3 regions of the Brachybacterium sillae genome follow, and region 1 is predicted to be linked to each of the others. Evidence: predicted binding sites of a transcription regulator. Region 1 holds the regulator's gene; each other region holds the start of a gene.
What was found. The regulator LexA, encoded in region 1, represses DNA repair genes until DNA is damaged. The targets are predictions, from matches to a motif close to TCGAACANNTGTTCGA.
Positions count from the first base shown of each region.

Region 2: the regulator LexA is predicted to act here: its motif matches at 2,273-2,288, upstream of imuA' (DnaE2-dependent mutagenesis accessory factor ImuA').
Region 3: the regulator LexA is predicted to act here: its motif matches at 3,034-3,049, upstream of JSY14_RS02195 (HNH endonuclease signature motif containing protein).

Region 1 is NZ_JAFEUW010000001.1:2,247,893-2,252,572, forward strand. Features, by position in the region: gene JSY14_RS10360 (anhydro-N-acetylmuramic acid kinase) at 1-842, shown strand, start outside; gene lexA (transcriptional repressor LexA) at 903-1,574, opposite strand; gene JSY14_RS10370 (LysM peptidoglycan-binding domain-containing protein) at 1,761-2,144, shown strand; gene nrdR (transcriptional regulator NrdR) at 2,201-2,668, shown strand; gene JSY14_RS10380 (HelD family protein) at 2,878-4,680, opposite strand, start outside.
Region 2 is NZ_JAFEUW010000001.1:195,550-200,229, reverse strand. Features, by position in the region: gene JSY14_RS00900 (TrmH family RNA methyltransferase) at 1-786, shown strand, start outside; gene JSY14_RS00895 (MFS transporter) at 792-2,165, shown strand; gene imuA' (DnaE2-dependent mutagenesis accessory factor ImuA') at 2,342-3,226, shown strand; gene JSY14_RS00885 (DNA polymerase Y family protein) at 3,223-4,680, shown strand, end outside.
Region 3 is NZ_JAFEUW010000001.1:487,290-491,969, reverse strand. Features, by position in the region: gene JSY14_RS02205 (alanine/glycine:cation symporter family protein) at 1-720, shown strand, start outside; gene ilvD (dihydroxy-acid dehydratase) at 941-2,773, shown strand; gene JSY14_RS02195 (HNH endonuclease signature motif containing protein) at 3,083-4,540, shown strand.

The sequences.
Region 1 (4,680 bases):
ACCGCATCCACGCCGCCACCGGCGTCCCGGTGCTGTCCGATCTGCGCTCCGCCGATATCGCCGCCGGGGGTCAGGGCGCGCCGCTGGCGCCGCTGCTGGACTCCCTGCTGTTCGGGGACTGCCCCACGGCGGCGCTCAACCTCGGGGGCATCTCGAACATCACGATCGTCGGGGTCGCGGGTGGGATCACCGGTGGGGACGTCGGCCCGGCGAACGCCCTGATGGATGCGGCCGTCGCCGAGGCAACCACCGGTCGCGACACCTGCGACGTGGACGGTCGTCTCGCAGCCCGCGGCAGGATCCATGACGACCTGCTGCAGGCACTGCTGGCCGATCCGTTCTACCGCCGCCCGTTCCCCCGGTCGACCGGGCGGGAGTATTTCACGGGGGACTATGTGGCACAGCGGGCCGGGGCGCTCGCCGACGTCGACCTGCCGGACCTGCTCGCCACGCTGGTGGAGCTCACCGCCCGGACCGTCCGTGACGCGGTGAGTGCATACCCCGTGGAGCGGGTGGTCGGATCCGGTGGGGGTATGCGCAATCCGGTGCTGCGCGCGCGACTGGCGCAGCTGCTGGGGGAGCGCGGCATCACCCTGCGCGACGCCTCCGACCTCGGGGTGCCCGCAGACGCGAAAGAGGCTGTGCTGATGGCCGTCATCGGCTGGTGCACCGCCCACGGTCTGCCCGGCGTCCTGCCCGGTGCCGACGGAACCGGGGCGCTGACGGGAGCACGGAGCACGCAGATCCTGGGCTCCCTCACGCCCGCTCGTCCTCCCGCTGCCTGGCCGGTCAGCAGGACCCCTCTGATGCCCCGCCGACTGGTGCTCACGGGCGGCGCCTGAACCTCGGGCTGTCGGCCGCGCCTCTGACGAGGGGGTGGGCGCGACCGCTCCTGCGAGAGGTCAGATGGCGCGCAGCACCGCCACGACCTTGCCCAGGATCTCCGCCTCATCACCGAGGATCGGAGCGAAGGCCGGGTTGTGCGGCATCAGCCACACGTGACCGTCGCGGCGCACATAGGTCTTCACGGTCGCCTCGCCGTCGATCATCGCGGCGACGATCTCACCCTTCTCCGCGACCTTCTGCTGGCGTACGACCACCCAGTCCCCATCGCAGATCGCGGCGTCGACCATCGAATCACCCACCACGCGCAACAGGAACAGATCGCCTCCGCCGACGATCGCCTCCGGCAGGGTGAAGACGTCCTCCACCTGCTCCTGGGCGATGATCGGCACCCCCGCGGCGATGCGACCCACCAGCGGGACGGACACCGACGGGGAGGAGGGCCAGGTCTCCTCCGGGGCCGGGCCCTGCGGATCGCCGCCCTCATCGGTGGGGACCAGCTCCAGGGCCCGGGGGCGCTTCGGATCGCGCCGCAGATACCCCTTGCGCTCCAGTGCCGCCAGCTGATGCGCCACCGACGACGGGGAGGTGAGGCCGACGGCGTCACCGATCTCCCGGATCGTCGGGGGGTAACCACGCTGGGCGACCGCCTCCCGGATCGTCTCCAGCACGCGCTGCTGCCTCGGGGTCAGCCCGGCGGCCGGGGTCTCGGTGTCCTCGTGCGGGGTCATCGCTGTCCTCCTGCGGCCCGGCAGGGGCGCGCCGTTCGTTTGTCGGGGGGTGCTGATCGGATGCGGACATGGCCACCATAGGCGGCCCGGACCGAGCATCCAAACATCTGTTCGAGGATTCTCTTGCGTGTCGCGGGTCGCGGGCCTACAGTCGTACACGTATTCGATCGAACAGGAGTTCGGACCATGAGCACTCTTGCCGCCCAGCCCGCGATCGTCCCCGCTCTGCGTGGGGGCCGCGGCCCCGCCGCCCCGACGCACCTGGTGCCCACGCGGCGTGCCCGCCTGCTCATGACTCTGCCGGCCGTCGCGGCGATGGTCCTCGCCATCGCGGCCCTGGTGCTGGGCGTCGGCCCGGGCGCGGCGATCGCCGGCGGGGGTGCCGACACCCTTGTCGTGCAGGTCGAGGCCGGGGACACTCTGTGGGCCTACGCCGAGGAGTACGCCCCGGAGGGCATGACCGCCTCGCAGTTCGTCCACGAGGTCCAGCAGCTGAACAACCTGCCCACCGCCCGTCTCACCGCCGGGCAGACCCTGGAGCTGCCCGTGGCCGAGGACGCCGGTCACTGATCGGGAAGAATCGGATCCACGAGGTGGGGGTCCGGGGGCGCCGGTAATCTGGTGAGGTGCACTGCCCTTTCTGCCGCAACCCTGATTCGCGCGTCATCGACTCCCGCACCGCGGACGATGGCGCGTCCATCCGGCGACGTCGGCAGTGTCCCGCCTGCCAACGCCGGTTCTCCACCGTGGAGACCGCCTCGCTGTCCGTGGTCAAGCGTTCCGGGGTGAGCGAGCCCTTCAGTCGCGCCAAGGTCATCAGCGGTGTCCGCAAGGCCTGCCAGGGGCGCCCCGTCACCGATGACCAGCTCGCCGTGCTCGCGCAGCGCGTGGAGGAGGCAGTGCGACAGAGCGGCCAGGCCGAGGTCGACGCCCATGACGTGGGCCTCGCGATCCTGCAGCCGCTGAAGGACCTGGACCAGGTCGCGTACCTGCGATTCGCCAGCGTCTACCAGGATTTCGACTCGCTGGAGGACTTCGAGAGCGCCATCGACGCCCTGCGTCGCGAGGCCACCGATCCCACCGCCGACGCCTGACACCACAGGCCCCGCCGGGTGAGGTCTGGCAGGTGGTCGGAGCAGCCCCGCCGAGCCCTTATGATGTGACGCGTGCGCCTCGCGCGCACACCGCGAGCGGCGGTCGTGGAGGGGAAGCCACGGCCGCCGCTCTCCTCATTCCGGGGCGGGGGTGCGCCCCGCGATCGGCCGGCCCCGGTGGCGACCCGCCGACGATCGGCCAGGGCTGATCACTGCGCGTCGGAGCGCAGGGCGGTCGGGATCTCCCGGCTGTGCAACACCACCAGCTGCGAGGTCGCACGGGTCAGGGCCACGTACAGGTCACCGGCCCCGCCGCGATGCTCCAGCAGAGCCGCCGGCTCCACCACCAGCACCGCATCGAACTCGAGGCCCTTCGCCTCGTGCGGCGTCATCACCGCCACCACATCGTCCACACCGGCGCTTCCCAGACCCACCCGGGCCGTGGGAGCGGCCGCCCGGATCGCGTCCGCCAGGGTGGGCACCGCCTCCTCGTCGGCGATCACCGCGATCCGGCCCGCATCCTGCCTGAGCAGCTGCCGCACCCGGTCGGCGGTGCGCCCCGCCAGGTCCGACGCTGCACAGGCGATGCTCTCCAGCTCATGCTCACCCTCGCGCACCGAGGTCACCGGGGTGACCGGCAGATCCAGCTCCTCGGCCACCGCCACCGCCCGGTCCATCAGCCGGCGCGGGGTGCGGTAGTTGACCGTCAACCGCTCCACGTGCAGGCGATCCTCCACGTACGGGTCGAGCACCCGCTGCCAGGAGGAGGTGCCCGCCGCCGAACTCGTCTGCGCCACATCACCCACCACGGTGAAGGACTTCGTCGGGCAGCGGCGCATGAGGGCGCGCCACATCATCGCCGAGTGCTCCTGTGCCTCATCGACCACCACGTGGCCGTACGTCCAGGACCTGTCGGCAGCGGCGCGCTCGGCCAGGGTGCGGCCATCGCGCACGGTGGTCATGCGATCGGCCAGGTCCTCCGCCCGGACGATCCCCGAGGTGTCGATGTTCTCCAGCACGGTGCGGGCGTAGGCGACGTCGGCGGCGCGTCGGGCGGCGGCCCGGTCGGCCTCGGCCTTCTGCGCGGTCTCGTCCTCACCCAGCAGCTCCGCCAGTTCGTCCAGCAGGGGCGCATCCTCCACGGTCCACGGGGAGTCCTTCGGTCGGGCGATGCGCGCGATCACCCCCTGGAGGTGGCGGGGCGCGGCAGCGCGCAGACGCTCCGGATGGGCCAACAGGATCCGCAGGAACGACTCCGGGGTGTACGGCATCCACGCCAGATTCAGCGCGACCCGTACCTCCCGCTCGGTGCGCAGGTCCTGGAGAAGCTGAGGGCGGTCCTCGGGCACCACGGTGTGACCGGCGGCCTGCAGCGCCTGTTCGTACTGGACCACCAGGCGGTCCAGCGCCGCCCGCACGAACACCGCCCGGGCGGCGTTATGGGGGCGGTGGCTCGCCCGGGCCTCCCGGATCGCCGCGCGCACATCCTCCCGGCGCAGCAGCAGCTCGGTGCCGTCGATGCGCAGTGGGACGTCCTCCTCCGGGGCCCGCTGGCGGTCCTTCACGGCGCGGGCCAGCAGATCGGCCATACCGCGGTCACCCTTGATCACCGCCACCTCATCCCGGTCACGACGCGTGGCGTGGATTCCGGGATACAGCTCACCGGGCGTCAGCATCACCACACCGGACTCACCGAGGCTCGGCAGCACCCGCTCGATGTAGTGCAGGAACCCGTGGGTGGGGGCCACGATCAGCACACCCGTGTGTTCCAGACGACGTCGGTGCGTGTACAGCAGGTAGGCGGCTCGATGCAGGGCCACGGCGGTCTTGCCGGTGCCGGGGCCGCCCTGCACCACCATCACTCCGCGATGGTCGGAGCGGATGATGCGGTCCTGTTCGGCCTGGATGGTCGCGACGATGTCACCCATCCGGCCGGTGCGCTGAGCGGTCACGGCCGCCAGGAGGGCCCCTTCGCCCTGCAGGGTCTCCTCGGAACCGCCCTCGGTCAACAG
Region 2 (4,680 bases), 2.1 Mb from region 1:
CCGGAGCGCGGGGTGTTCATGGCGGAGAGCTACGAGGTGATCTCCCGAGCGCTCGACGCGGGCATGCGGCCGCTGTCGTTCCTCATGGCGCCGAAGTGGGTGGAGCGTTTCGCGCCGCTGGTGGACCGCTTCCCCGAGGTCCCCGTGTACGTCGGGGAGGAGGGGCTGCTGGAGGAGCTCACCGGGTTCCATCTGCATCGCGGGGCCCTCGCGGCGATGCAGCGACCGGAGCTGCCCGACCCCCGCACGCTGCTGGAGCGCGCCCGCACCGTGGCGGTGCTGGAGGACATCGTCGACCACACGAACGTGGGGGCCATGTTCCGCTCGGCGGCGGCGCTCGGGGTGGATGCGGTGCTGGTGACGCCACGGTGCGCGGACCCGCTGTACCGGCGGTCGATCCGGGTGTCGATGGGCACCGTGTTCCAGGTGCCGTGGGCGCGCCTGGGGGCCTGGCCGCACGCGCCGCACGCTCCCGGGGAACCGGCACCGGTCGACGGGGTGGAGCTGCTGCATGAGGCCGGGTTCGATGTGCTCGCCCTCGCGCTCACGCCGGGGGCGGTGGCGCTGGATGCGGCGGATCTGGGGCCGGATCGGAAGGTCGCACTGGTGCTCGGCGCCGAGGGGCACGGCCTGACCCCCGCCACGTTGAGGGCCGCCGATCAGCACGTCATCATCCCCATGGCCGGGGGCGTGGACTCCCTGAACGTGGCGGCGGCGAGCGCCGTCGTGTTCTGGCAGCGGCGCCTGATGCTGGGCGGGGCCGGGGCGGCCGCCGCGCCACGGTGACGCCGATGCCCGCCCCGGCGCTGCGCCTGGGCACCGCCGCTGGGCGGCGTCTGCTGGTGACGGCCGTGCTGGCCTCGGGGATGGTGTTCCTCGACGGGACCATCGCGAACGTGGCGCTGCCCCGCCTGGGGGAGGACCTCGATGCCTCCCTGGCGGAGCTGCAGTGGGTGATCAACGGCTATGCCCTCTCGCTCGCCTCGTTCCTGCTGGTCGGCGGGTCCGTCGGGGATCGGCTGGGGCGCCGTCGGGTGATGACCTGGGGGGTGGCGGCCTTCACCCTCACCTCGGTGTTCGTGGCCATCGCGCCCACCATGCCGTTGCTGATCGCGGCCCGGGTGCTGCAGGGCTGCACGGCGGCGCTGCTCACCCCCGGCAGTCTGGCGCTGCTGCAGGCGTCGTTCGTCGCGGAGGATCGGATGCGGGCGATCGGCGCGTGGAGCGGGACACTGGGGGTGGCCACCGCGGCGGGGCCGATCGTCGGCGGATTCCTGGTCGGCCTCGACTGGCGCATCGGGTTCTGGGTGAACCTGCCTCTGGGGGCGCTGGTGCTGTGGCTGCTGCGTGCGGCGCCGGAGTCCTCCGACCCGGAGGCCGCCCGGACCTGGGATGTCCCGGCGATCGTGCTGACACCGGTGGCGCTGGCCGGTCTCACCTGGGCCCTGACGGTGGGGGTGCGGGCCGGTGGGCTGGTCGCCGCGGCGGTGGGTCTGCTGGCCCTGGCCGCGCTGGTGGTGGTGGAGCGGCGCTCGGCGGCGCCGATGGTGCCGCCGTCACTGTTCGCCGACCGGGTCTTCACCGGGATCAATCTGGCCACGCTCGTGGTGTATGCGGCATTCCCCGGTTCGATGCTGTTCCTCACGCTGTTCCTGCAGGTGGCGCAGGGGTGGTCTCCGCTGGCGGCGGGGGCGGCGACGGTGCCGGTATCCCTGGTGATGCTGCTGCTGTCCTCACGGTTCGGGGCGGTGGCCACGCGTCGCGGCCCGCTGCTTCCGATGTCCGGGGGCATGCTGCTGGTCGCGGTGGCGTTCGCGATGATGGCGCTCGCCCCGGCGGACGGCTCCTACCTGACGCGGCTGCTGCCGTGGATCGTGCTGCAGGGGCTGGGGATGGCGATGCTGGTGGCACCACTGACCGGGACGGTGCTCGCCGCGGCACCGGAGTCCCGCTCCGGGGTGGCCAGCGGTGTGAACAATGCGGTCTCCCGCACCGCCGGGCTGCTGGCGGTGGCGGCGCTGCCGCCGCTGGTGGGGCTCGGTGGCGATGACTACCGGGACGCCGCCCTGGTCGCACAGGGTTTCACCCGGGCGATGCTGGTGTGCGCGGCCCTGATGGTGCTGGGCGCGGTGATCACGGCGGTCTCCCTGCGCGGACGCGACTGAGGGCCCCGCACGCTTCGTTTGTCGGACCCCTCCTCCACGATGGGGAACACGTGTTCGAGAGCATGACCGGCACACCTTGACGGCCTCGGAACACCTAGGCGTAGAGTTCGAACATCTGTTCGAGTCTGCTGGGTGCTCCGGTGCCCGGCTGTGCAGGTCGGAACGGAGGGGAAGCCATGACGACCGCGCAGCAGGCGCAGACTCCGCAGGACCGGCTCGCCCACGCCCGGGCGGTGCTCGATGCTGCGGAGCGCCGCGCCGCCCGCCACGGCGGCCGGATCGACCGCACGGCCCTGCGCCCTGCGGGGGGATCCGGTGCGCCGCTGAGCCTCGTCCCCACCCCCGGGCGGGAGGACGGGGCCACCACCTCCGCTCCCGACCCGGGGGACGGGACGCGCCTGCCCGTGCCCTCCGCCCTCGCGGCGCTGGTGCCGCACGGCAGCCTGCGCGCGGGCAGCACCGTGGCCGTGAGCGGGGAGGCCTCGACATCCCTGCTGCTGGCGCTGGCGGTGGCCGCGGCCGGGGAGGACGCCTGGTGCGCGATCGCGGGTCTGCCGGATCTGGGGCTGCGCGCGGCCCTCGACGCCGGTCTGGATCCGACTCGTCTGGCGCTGATCACCGGTTGCTCGGTGGAGGAGCGGCCGCAGCTGCCGCAGGTGCTCTCCGCGGTGGTCGACGGGGTGGGGGTGGTGGTGCTCGGCCCCCGGCTGCAGCTGCCCCCGGCGCTGTGGCGGTCCCTGACCTCCCGTGCCCGCGCCCAGGATTCGCTGGTGCTGGCCGCGACCCCGCCGGGGCGGGCGGATCTGCATCTGAGCACCGCCGCCGGGCAGTGGGAGGGGCTGGGCAGCGGCAGCGGGCGGCTGCGGCGGCGCCACCTGGAGGTGGAGGCCACCGGCCGCGGCATCGCCGGTCGGCGTCGCGCCTCGGTGCTGCTGCCGCAGGTGCAGGGGCTGCTGCAGGCCGATGCCTCCCGGACCGATCCGGCGGGGATCTCTTCTGCCGCGGCATCCGGTCTCGACGCGGCGGCGAGGTCTCTGCACGTGGTGCGGAGGGCCGGATGAGCGCCACCCGCACCGCCGCCGTGGTGGTGCCCGACTGGCCGCTGCTGGCGGCGCGGGATCGGGAGGAGCGCCGCGCCGAGGCCGCCGGGCAGGCGCTCCCCGCGGGGCCGATGATCCTGCTGGAGCAGCATCGGGTCACGCATGCCGATGCCGCGGCGCGAGCCGCCGGGATCGTCCCGGGGATGCGCCGCCGGGCGGCCCGGGCCGCCTGCCCCGAGGCCCTCGTGCTGGAGGCCGATGCCGAGTACGTGCGCAGCACCTTCGAGCTGGTCGCCGCGGCGGTCGACACCGTCGCCTCGGGTGTGGATGTGCTGCGCCCGGGGGTGCTGCTGTTCGCGGCGCGTGGGCCCGCCCGCCATGCCGGTGGGGAAGCCCGCCTGGCGGAGAGGATCGTCGACGCCGTCGCCGACCTCACCGGCTGGGATTGCTCGGTGGGGGTGGCCGATGGTCCCTTCGCGGCCCTGCTGGCCGCGCGCAGCGGCCGGATCGTGCACCCCGGGGACAGTGCCCGCTACCTCGCTCCGCATCCGATCGCCGCGCTGGTCCACGCCCCGGTGGGGGAGGGATGGGGGCATCGCGACCAGCCGGCTGCCGTCCATGCGCCCCGGCGTCAGCGCACCGATCTGCAGGAGGTGGCCCTGTTGCTGGGCCGGTTGGGTCTGGCCACTCTGGGGGATTTCGCCGCCCTGGACCCGGGGGTGGTGGCGGACCGGTTCGGCCCGGACGTCGCCGCGGTGCATCTGCTGTGCCGGGGCCTGGAGGCGTCCCCACCGGCGGCGCACCACCCGCCGCAGCCGGTGGAGGCGGTGCAGGTGCTGGAGACACCGCTGGTGCGCACCGACCAGGCGGCCTTCGTCGCCCGCCCCCTGGCGGAATCCCTACAGGAGCAGCTGACCTCCCGCGGTCTGGTGTGCACGCGACTGCGGATCGTCGCCCGCTGCGAGGACGGCACCGAGAAGGAACGCACCTGGCGGCACGACGGCGCCCTGTCGGTGGCGGATGTGGTCGACCGTATCCGCTGGCAGTGCGACGGCTGGATCACCGCGTCCCGGCTCGGGCAGGGGCAGGGCGGGGCGATCGTCGCGTTGGGTCTGCACCCGGTGCAGCTGATGCCGGCGGGGGAGTGGGCCCCGGCGCTGTGGGGCAGCGCCGGGGAGAGCGCCCGGCGCGCGGCCCGGGCACTCGCCCGAGCGCAGGGCCTGGGTGGGGAGGACGCCGTGCTGGTGCCCGCGCCCGTCGGCGGGCGGCTGCTGGGGGAGCAGGTGGAGCTGGTGCCGTGGCGCTCGGAACGGCCCGCCCCGCGTCCCGGTCCGTGGCCCGGCGCCCTGCCGCAGCCGCTGCCCGCGACGGTGTTCCGCACTCCGCCGCCGGTGGAGCTGCTGACCGGGCAGGGGGAGCCGGTGGTGGTCACCGCGCGGGGGTTGCTGTCGGGGGTGCCGCAGGTGCTGCGACTG
Region 3 (4,680 bases), 1.8 Mb from region 1:
GGATTCGCCGCGATGTGGGAGCCGCTGGTCGACTCCGTCATCGTCTGCACCCTGACCGCCCTGGCGATCACCGTGACGGGGGTGTTCGAGGGAGCGGGGGCGGATTCCGACGGTATCGCCATGACCGCGCGGGCCTTCGGCACCGTGACCGGGTGGTTCCCGGTGCTGCTGACGGTCGCGGTGGTCCTGTTCGGCTTCTCGACGGTCCTGTCGTACGCCTACTACGGCGAACTGAACGCCCGCTTCCTGTTCGGCGACTCTCGGGGCGTCACCCTCGGTTTCCGCATCCTGTGGGTGCTGGCGGTCATCGTCGGCGCCTCCATCACGCTGGACGCCGTGATCGCGTTCTCCGATGCGATGTTCTTCCTCATGTCGGTGCCGAACCTGCTGGGCATCTACTTCCTGGCGAAGGTGCTGCGGCTGGAGATCCTGCGCCACCGCACGCGCGTGGAGGTCGGCACCGTGGAGGAGGTGCCGGAGGATCTGTGCGTCGGCATCGGAAGCCACGACCCGACCCCGCAGCAGGTGGAGCAGGCCGAGCGGGCCGATCATGAGGAGGCGGAGCGTCTGCAGGAACTGCGCCGCACCCTCGGTGCCGACGAGAACTGGAGCCACCACGACGAACTCGGCCGCCAACTGGACGATCAGGGTCGACTGGTGGACGACCAGGGCCGCCTCGTGAACGAGGAGGGCTCTACCGGATCGACGAGGACGGCGTGATCGTCGACGGTGCCGGCCGACCGCTGGAGCGTTACGAGCCGGTGCTCTCGGCCCGTGAGGCGCTGGACGACGGGGAGACCCGCGGCCGTCACCGTCGGGAGATCTGAGCGCCGGGGCCTTCGACCTGACCCCTGAGCGCCGGGCCCTCGGCCCCGGCCTCGCGGCATCCGCATCCTGAGTCTTCTGTCTCGGATCGCGGGCGCCGCGTAGACTTGCGGGCATGCCTCAGCTCCGTTCCCGCACCTCCACGCATGGCCGCAACATGGCCGGCGCGCGCGCCCTGTGGCGCGCCACCGGCATGGAGTCCTCGGACTTCGGCAAGCCGATCATCGCGATCGCGAACTCCTACACGCAGTTCGTGCCCGGCCATGTCCATCTGAAGAACATGGGGGACCTGGTCGCCGGGGCGGTCCAGGAGGCGGGCGGCATCGCCCGGGAATTCAACACCATCGCGGTCGACGACGGCATCGCCATGGGGCACGGCGGCATGCTGTACTCGCTGCCGAGCCGTGACGTGATCGCCGACTCGGTGGAGTACATGGTCAATGCCCACTGCGCTGATGCGCTGGTGTGCATCTCCAACTGCGACAAGATCACCCCGGGCATGCTCATGGCCGCCATGCGCCTGAACATCCCCGTGGTCTTCGTCTCCGGCGGTCCGATGGAGTCCGGGAAGCCCGTCAACGGCGTCGTCGAGCACCGGCTGGACCTGATCGACGCCATCATCCAGTCCGCCGATGACTCCGTCACCGACTCGCAGCTCGCCGAGATCGAGGACAGTGCCTGCCCGACCTGCGGATCCTGCTCGGGCATGTTCACCGCCAATTCGATGAACTGCCTCACCGAGGCGCTGGGCCTGTCGCTGCCCGGCAACGGGACGACTCTCGCCACGCACGCCTTCCGCAAGCAGCTGTTCCTCGACGCCGGACGCACGATCGTCGAGCTGGCCCGCCGGTACTACGACGAGGACGACGACTCGGTGCTGCCCCGCAGCATCGCCACCAAGGCGGCGTTCACCAACGCCATGAGTCTGGATGTGGCGATGGGCGGCTCCACCAACACGGTGCTGCACATCCTCGCCGCCGCGATCGAGGGGGAGGTCGACTTCGGCCTGGACGACATCGACCGCCTCTCACGGTCCGTGCCGTGTCTGACGAAGGTCGCACCGAACGGCACCGCCCATATCGAGGACGTCCATCGCGCCGGCGGCATCCCCGCCATCCTCGGGGAACTGGACCGGGCGGGGCTGCTGGACCACTCGGTGCATTCGGTGCACTCCCCGGATCTCGCCAGCTGGCTCGCCGATTGGGATGTGCGCGGCGGCAGGGCGACCGCGCAGGCGGATGCCCTGTTCCACGCCGCCCCCGGTGGTGTCCGCACCACCCAGGCCTTCTCGACCGAGAACACCTGGGAGGAGCTGGACACCGACGCCGAGGGCGGTGTGATCCGTGCGGTCCCGTTCGCCCACACCAAGGACGGCGGCCTGTGCGTGCTGCGCGGCAACCTCGCCGAGGACGGCTGCGTCATCAAGACTGCCGGGATCACCGAGGACCTCTTCCACTTCGAGGGCACCGCCGTCGTGTGCGACTCCCAGGAGGAGGCCGTGCAGAAGATCCTCGACAAGACGGTGAAGGCCGGGGATGTGGTGGTGATCCGGTACGAGGGCCCCCAGGGTGGGCCCGGGATGCAGGAGATGCTGTACCCGACGTCGTTCCTCAAGGGGCGGGGTCTGGGACGGGATTGTGCGCTCATCACCGACGGCCGCTTCTCCGGCGGCACCAGCGGCGTGTCCATCGGGCACATCTCCCCCGAGGCGGCCGAGGGTGGTCTCATCGGGTTGGTGGAGGACGGTGACCGCATCGTCCTGGACGTCGACAGGCGCCTGCTGCAGCTGGAGGTGCCCGAGGCCGAGCTCGAGCGACGTCGTGCCGCCAAGGGGCCGCTGCCCTGGCGGCCGGAGACGCGTGATCGGCAGGTCAGTCAGGCGTTGAAGGTGTACGCGCATCTGGTGCGCTCGGCGACCTACGGCGCCACGCGTCGACCGCTGGACTGAGGACAGCCGCGCTCAGCTCACCATTCTTCGGCGCGGTCACCGGGCCCGGCCCTTCCTCCCCGGGTGCGGTTCTCCAACCGCAACCCGCCCTCCCGGGCGCGGTGCACGAGCGCGGCCGTTCGTGCCGGGGGCGCTTCTCCGGCCTCAACCCACCCTCCCCGTCGCGGTGCACCGATCGCGGCCGTTCCTCCCCAGGCGCGGTTCTCCACAGTCGGCGTGATCGGTGTCGTGTGTCGGGCCGCTGCTCTACGGTGACGGTATCGAACAGGTGTTCGACACTGTTGCGTGAGGTGGGACAGGAGGCGCCCGATGACGATCCTCGAAGGAGCCGGGGGCGGTGAGCAGTGTGCACGCACGCCCCGACCCCGCTCGTTCGGGGCGTCAAGCAACCCCGTGGGCAACCCCTCGGGCACCGCGTCAGGCACCTCGTCGGGCATCCCGTCCGCTGTGGTCCGCCGTCTGGATCGGATCTTCTCCCAGATCCAGGACGTGCTGGATGCCGATCCGCAGCGCGGAATCGCTGACGCCCACGTGCCCCGGCATGTGCCGGATGCTGATCTGATCACGGCCATCGGGCGGATCGAACGGACCAAGAACGCGCTGGACGGTCTGCAGTCACGTCTCGAAGTGGAGCTGCGCGCACGGCGCGTGCGCTCCGACCAGGACCATGGGGTCGAGCGCTCACGCGCCGGATCGGGTGTCGGTCACGAGATCGGCCTGGCGAAACACGCCTCACCGGTCTCGGCAGGGAACCAGCTCGCGCTGCGCCGTGTGATCGTCGATTCGCTTCCCCGGACCTTCACCCATCTCAGCGAGGGCCGGATCTCCAGCTGGGCCGCCGAGGAGGTGGCCCGGTCCGTGCTGGTCCTCGACGACGAGGATCGGGCCCGGGTCGACGCCGAGCTCGCCGACCTCTTGCCGGACCTCACTCCACGCGCCGCCGGTCGGTCGGCGCGAGCGATCGCCGACCGTCTGGATCCTCAGGCAGCGGTCGAGCGGGTGCGGCGCAACACCGCGCAACGGTCCGTGACTCAGCGACCCGCCGGTGAGGGCATGATGCGGCTCTCCGCGCTGTTGCCCACCGTGGATGGGGTCGCTGCCTACGCGGCCCTCACCCGTGCGGCGGCCTCTGCCCGTGCTGCCGGGGATGAACGCGGCAAGGGAGCGGTCATGGCCGACACCCTCGTCGAGCGAGTCACGGGAGTTCCGGCCGGTGGGACGCCCCCGATCGAGATCCAGTTGCTCATGACAGACACGACGCTGCTCGGCGGCGGTGAGGACACCGCCCTGCTCGACGGCCACCCGGTCCCCGGCCGCGTGGCACGGCACCTCGCACTGGGGTGCCGTTCGGACCTGCGCGACTGCACGGACGGTTCGTGCACCGATGCCGAGCCGGAATCGAGCCTGCGGTGGATCCGCCGCCTGTACACGGACGGGACGACGGGCGACCTCCAGAACCTCGACACCACGCGGCGTGCCTTCGCCGGCAGTGTGCGCACGTTCATCCATACCCGCGACCAAGCGTGCCGCGGCCCCTGGTGCGACGCCCCCATACGCCACGTCGATCACGTCAAGCGCTACAGCGAGGGAGGGACCACCTCCATCGACAACGGGATCGGGGTGTGCGAGCGCCTGAACCACGTGCTGGAACTGCCGGGGTGGGAGCAGCAGCTCACCACGAAGCGCGGTGCCGGGGGTGAAATGTTGCTGCGCACCCCGACAGGCCATCTCTACCGCAGCGTGCCCCGTCCCGGCCCGGGATGCTGACCTCATCGCCCGGCATCCGCGATGCCGAAGGTGCCTGCGGCACCCAGGAAGACCCCCCGCCGAACCCCGCCACAGCGGACGCGGGGCCTGCACCGCCCCTGCCGCCGGACAGCCCCCCTTCCGCCGAGTGCGACGCGACG